DNA from 2 places in the Enterobacter cloacae complex sp. 385G4 genome. Region 2 is predicted to be linked to the other one. Evidence: predicted binding sites of a transcription regulator. Region 2 holds the regulator's gene; the other holds the start of a gene.
The links. Region 2 encodes PhoB, which activates phosphate uptake and scavenging genes when phosphate is short. Its sites were predicted from a motif close to CTGTCATAAAACTGNCNNAT; they were not measured.

Region 1: a site for PhoB is predicted at 1,721-1,740, ahead of phnC (phosphonate ABC transporter ATP-binding protein). Genes of this name have one in related genera too.

The regions. Positions count from the first base shown of each region.
Region 1 is NZ_JBXWDD010000009.1:7,801-10,913, reverse strand. It holds gene phnD (phosphonate ABC transporter substrate-binding protein) at 1-821, opposite strand, end outside; gene phnC (phosphonate ABC transporter ATP-binding protein) at 845-1,633, opposite strand; gene yjdN (VOC family metalloprotein YjdN) at 1,770-2,207, opposite strand; gene AC2FAJ_RS19135 (zinc ribbon domain-containing protein YjdM) at 2,288-2,623, opposite strand.
Region 2 is NZ_JBXWDD010000006.1:93,147-96,259, forward strand. It holds gene sbcC (exonuclease subunit SbcC) at 1-84, opposite strand, end outside; gene sbcD (exonuclease subunit SbcD) at 81-1,286, opposite strand; gene phoB (phosphate response regulator transcription factor PhoB) at 1,474-2,163, shown strand; gene phoR (phosphate regulon sensor histidine kinase PhoR) at 2,185-3,113, shown strand, end outside.

The sequences.
Region 1 (3,113 bases), on a different contig from region 2:
GCGCGGAACGGTGCCCAGCCCAGACGTTCCAGAACCGCTTTCTCTTCCGGCGTTTTGCCGTAGTTCATAAAGAAGTCGTAGACCTTGTCCTTGGTGCTTTCGGAGAGGTTTTTGCGCCAGACGATCGGGTCGCCGGGGATCAGCGGGGATTTCCAGATGACCTTCAGCTCTTTCAGCTTGTCCGGCGCGGAGGTTTTCAGCTTGTCGAGGTTTTCGGTGTTATTGGTGGCAACGTCCACCTGCTTGTTCGCCACGGCCAGCGCGTTGGTTTCGTGGCTGGCGTTGACGGTGCGCTTAAAGTCGCTGGCGGAGATGTTGTTTTTCGCGAAGACGTAGTAGCCAGGGACGAGGAAGCCGGAGGTGGAGTTCGGATCGCCGTTGCCAAAGGTCAGATCTTTGCGTTTGGCGATCATGTCGTTGAGGTTGTTGATCGGGCTGTCTTTGTTGACGATCAGCACGCTCCAGTATCCTGGAGAACCATCTGCCGCAACGGTCTGGGCAAAGACCTGACCGTTGGCGCGGTCCACCGCTTCCATGGCGGAAAGGTTGCCGTACCAGGCGATGTCCACTTTGTTAAAGCGCATCCCCTGAATGATGCCCGCGTAGTCCGGGGCGAAGAAGGCGTTCACTTTGATCCCCAGTTTGGTTTCCATATCTTTCAGGAACGGTTCCCACTGCGGCTTCAGGTTTTGCTGTGATTCCGTTGAAATGATGCCAAAGTTCAACGCTTTTTCCTGCTCTTCGGCGTACGCCGGACTTAACAGGGTGCTGATGCTGAACATGCTGGTGAAGGCCAGCGCGGCAACGGCTTTGTAGTTCATTTCCATTCCTCGTTATCGGGGCGTTAAGCAGCCTGCGCGCGTTCTTCGACGCGGTTTACGCTGCGGTAGAGATGGTCAAAACGTTCGTTATCAAACTGGTGGCTGGCGCCATCGAAGAACACGTGTCCCTGACGCAGGGCGACGATGCGCTCGCAGTAGCGCAGGGCGTAATCCACCTGATGCAGCGTCACCACCACGGTGATGCCGTCGTTCTGGTTGATGTCGCGCAGGGTTTCCAACACGATGCGGGCCGACTCCGGATCCAGCGAGGCGATGGGCTCATCGGCCAGAATGATTTTGGCTTTCTGCATCAGGGCGCGGGCGATAGCGACGCGCTGCTGCTGCCCGCCGGACAGCGTGGACACGCGCTGGTGGGCGAAGTGCGCCATGCCGACGCGGGTCAGCGCCTGTAACGCTTCCTGCTTCTGTGATGGGGAGAACCAGCGCAGGCAGGTGCGCCAGAACGGGGTGCTGCCGAGCGCGCCAATCAGCACGTTCTCCAGCACCGTCAGGCGGTTCACCAGGTTGAACTGCTGAAAGATATAGCCCGTCCGGGCGCGGCTTTTGCGAATATCGCTCGCCAGACGGCCCGCATGCTGCACGGTGTTACCCAGCAGCTCGACGCGGCTTTCCGGCGTTTTATCGCAGGTAATAAGGCCGCTTAAGTGACGCAGAAGGGTGGATTTTCCTGAACCGGACGGCCCCAGCAGCGCCACCATTTCGCCCTGCTGGACGCTCAGATCAACGGCATGCAGCGCCTTGTTGTGATTGAAGGTCTTGCTCAGTTTCTCGACGCGGATGACAGTGTGCATGTGCTGGGCCTCACGATAAATGTGGCCTCATGCTGGCGCATCAATATGACATTTGGGTTAAGTGCAGGTTGCGGGAGTTTGAAGAGTTGAGGGGAGTTTGATGACAGGCGGAGGCAGACCGCCCACCGCCCGAAAATTAGTGCTGCTGCTTAACGACGTTAATCATCCACGGCACGCCGTACTTGTCGGTGACCTTACCGAAGCCGTGCGCCCAGAAGGTTTCCTGCCAGGCCATGTCGATATTCCCGCCATCGGCAAGGTTGTCGAACCAGCGCTTGCCTTCTGACACATCCTGCGTGTCGAGCACCAGCGTGAAGCCCGCGTACTGTGCGCTGCTGCCCGGCGGCAGCCCGTCGCTCATCATGATATCGCTGCCCGCAATGCGAACGTTGGAGTGAGCGATAGCCGAATCCGGAAACTGCATGCCGGACGGACAGCCTTCTTCGCTGTTATCGCTTTTTGGCATTTCGCCGAAGGTGATTTTATAGAGGAGTTCTGCGCCGACGGCCTGCTGATAGAAGGCGGTAGCCTCTGCACAGTTGCCGGCAAAAGAGATGTAGGGACTTAACGGCATAATCTTTACCTCACGTAAGAAAAGCCCGTTAAGTGTAGTTCCCGAAAGCCCGGTAAGCGAAGCGCTACCGGGCGGGTAAATCAGTTCTTTTTCACGAACTCGGATTTCAGTTTCATCGGACCGAAGCCGTCAATTTTACAATCGATATTATGATCGCCTTCCACCAGACGGATATTCTTCACTTTGGTGCCGATCTTCAGCATGGAAGAGCTACCTTTCACCTTAAGATCTTTCACCACGGTGACGCTGTCGCCATCCGCCAGCAGATTACCGTTGGCATCTTTGACGACCAGCGCATCAGCGTCCTGCGCTGGCTCGGCATCATTCCATTCGTGTGCACATTCCGGGCAGATGAACATGCCATTATCTTCGTATGTGTATTCAGAATTGCATTTTGGGCAGTGTGGGAGTTGCATGTCGGTATCCTCAAAAGTGTTAACGCGCTGGAAAGTGCCAGCTAAATGACGGCAGAGTGCCGAAAAAGGCGGCAAGTATAACGCAAATCCACACTTTTGTCGGTGCTATTGTGAATTTAAAAAACGCAGAAAATGTGTTGCGAGTGACACTTACTGTCAGTCAGCTAAGCGATGCTAACGTCATTAACACGGTGGAAAGAGAAGTCGCTAAATATATCGAATATTTTATTGCGGCAAATTGCTACGCACCTTCATTTCGGATAAGGTGAAGCAACGCATTGTTATTTATCTTCGAACTTTACTGCCATGCATTTCTTATGTTGGCGGCCTATCCCTCTCTTTTTAGGTGGGTAAATAATGATGATATATCCTGAAGCTTCTTAAAATGGGCCAGGCTTTTTATCTTTTGGCTTTCAGGCCTTGAGGAGAGCTTTACACGCCATGCAGGGATAGCCATTTATTTCTGATTATCTTCAATTAGTTATATTTT
Region 2 (3,113 bases):
GGCAAAAGGCTCCGCGGTGAAGTCAATTTTCCACTCGCCCTTGAGGGAGTTGAGATTTTTCAGGCGCAGGCTCAGAATTTTCATGCGTTTTCTTCCTCGTCATTGAGGGCGTGCAGAGTATGGCTGAACAGCTCGTTGAGCCTGACGCGCTTCGCATCATCGATCTCTTCCTGCGACAGTCGGCGCTCGAACACCTCTTCTACGCGCAGTTCGCTAAGCGTTTCGCGCTGGGCGCCGAGCAGAATTTTCTCGCGCTGCTCGCGGCTGCGGCGCACCAGCAGCACCTCAACCGGCAACTCTTCGGTCAGCGCCTGAATTTTCCGCTGCATATCGTGCAGGTAGTCATCGGTGGTGATTTCAATATCCAGCCAGACGGGCGGGTTAAGCTCAGCGCCGCGCCACTGCTCAAGCTGGGCGGTGATGGCAGCCAGATCGCCCTTCAGCACCGCCAGCGGCTGGGTGACCGGCACTTCCAGCGTCTCGACGGCGCTGAGTTTGCCCTCATCAAAGCTCACCAGATGCACGGATTTGGCTTTTCCGGTTTCATCGAAGCTGAGCGAAATAGGGGAGCCACAGTAGCGGATATGCTCGCAGCCGCCGATGACCTGGGCGCGGTGAATGTGCCCGAGCGCGATGTAGTCCGCGGGCGGGAAGTTTTGCGCCGGAAAGGCGTCCAGCGTACCGATATAGATCTCGCGGACCGCGTCACTTTTGCTGGCCCCGACGGTGGTGAGGTGCCCGGTGGCAATGATCGGAATGGCCTGTTCACCGCGCAGGGCACAGGCTTCCGCGTGCTGCTGGTGATAGTAGTCGGTGATGGCCTGCAATAAATGCCGCTGCTTTTCCGCGCCCGACAGTCCCGCCTGGCTTTGCACGATGTCGCGCGGACGTAAAAAGGGAATCGGACACAGTACCGCGCCCGGCGACCCGTCGCGCTTTTTCAGGATCTGCGGGGCGTGCCCTGCGCTGGCGACGACGGTGGTATTGAGAAATGCCAGGATGTCGCGGGATTCATAGAGCGTCGCGACGGAATCATGGTTGCCGGCGACAATCACCAGATGACAGCCGGTTTGCTGCAGATTCACCACGAAGCGGTTGTACAGCTCACGCGCATAGCTCGGCGGCGAGCCGGTATCAAAAATATCTCCCGCCACGATAATCGCGTCCACCTCATGCGTCCGGGCCGTTTCCAGCAGCCAGTTCAGGAACGCTTCATGTTCAGCCGCACGGCTTTTGCTGTAAAAATTTTGACCCAGATGCCAGTCCGAGGTGTGAAGTATGCGCATAGGAGATCCGTGGCGAAAAACGATGCGGGCGATTATAAACTGTCAGGGAGAGGAAAATAACCGCTGTAATAAAACAACAGTTTGCCATTTATAGTGGTACTGTTTTTCATAAATCTGTCATAAATCTGACGCATAATGGCGCCGCATTACAAACTTGTAACTTAAATAAGATAAGACAGGGCAAAGTATGGCGAGACGTATTCTGGTCGTAGAAGATGAAGCTCCAATTCGTGAAATGGTGTGCTTCGTGCTCGAACAAAATGGCTTCCAGCCGGTTGAAGCGGAAGATTATGACAGCGCGGTGAACCAGCTGAATGAACCCTGGCCCGATCTGATTCTGCTTGACTGGATGTTGCCCGGCGGCTCCGGACTGCAGTTTATCAAACATCTGAAGCGTGAAGCGCTGACCCGCGACATCCCGGTGGTGATGCTCACGGCGCGCGGAGAGGAAGAGGATCGCGTGCGCGGTCTGGAGACCGGCGCGGACGATTACATTACCAAGCCTTTCTCCCCGAAAGAGCTGGTTGCCCGCATTAAGGCCGTCATGCGCCGTATTTCCCCGATGGCGGTCGAAGAGGTGATCGAGATGCAGGGCCTCAGCCTTGACCCAACGTCACACCGCGTGATGACCGGCGAAAATCCCCTCGACATGGGGCCTACCGAATTTAAACTCCTGCACTTCTTTATGACCCATCCGGAACGCGTTTACAGCCGCGAGCAGTTGCTGAATAACGTCTGGGGAACTAACGTGTATGTCGAAGACCGGACGGTTGACGTACATATCCGCCGCCTGCGAAAAGCGCTGGAACTGAGCGGCCACGATCGTATGGTACAGACGGTCCGCGGTACGGGTTATCGTTTCTCGACCCGTTTCTGAATAATGACAGGAGTGTGACGCGTGCTGGAACGTCTGTCATGGAAAAGGCTCGTCTTTGAACTGATCTTATGCTGTATTCCGGCCCTTCTTCTGGGGGCCTTACTTGGGCATCTGCCGTGGTTTCTGCTGGCGGCGGTCACCGGGCTGTTAGCCTGGCATTTCTGGAACCTGCTGCGTCTCTCCTGGTGGCTGTGGGTGGACCGCAGTATGACCCCGCCGCCGGGAAGCGGCAGCTGGGAGCCGCTGCTGTACGGCCTGCACCAGATGCAGATGCGTAATAAAAAGCGTCGCCGCGAGCTGGGAAGCCTGATCAAACGCTTTCGCAGCGGCGCAGAGTCGCTGCCGGATGCGGTGATCCTGACGACAGAAGAAGGAACTATTTTCTGGTGTAACGGGCTTGCGCAACAGCTGCTGGGCCTGCGCTGGCCGGACGACAATGGTCAGAACATCCTTAACCTTCTGCGTTATCCCGAGTTCACGCTGTATCTGAAAAAGCGTGATTTCACCCGTCCCCACAATCTGAAGCTGAATAACGGTCGCCATCTGGAAATCCGCGTGATGCCCTACAGCGATCGCCAGTGGCTGATGGTGGCGCGCGACGTGACCCAGATGCATCAGCTGGAAGGGGCGCGTCGTAACTTCTTCGCCAACGTCAGCCATGAGCTGCGAACCCCATTGACCGTGCTGCAGGGCTACCTGGAGATGATGCAGGAGCAAACCCTGGAAGGCGCGCCGCGTGAAAAAGCGCTGCATACGATGCGCGAGCAAACGCACCGTATGGAAGGGCTGGTGAAGCAGCTGCTGACGCTGTCAAAGATTGAAGCGGCGCCTTCTCTTGCGCTGAATGACACCATTGATGTGCCAATGATGCTGCGCGTCGTCGAGCGTGAAGCGCAGACGTTAAGCCATAAAAAACATCAGCTGACCTTTGACGTCGACAACACGCTGAA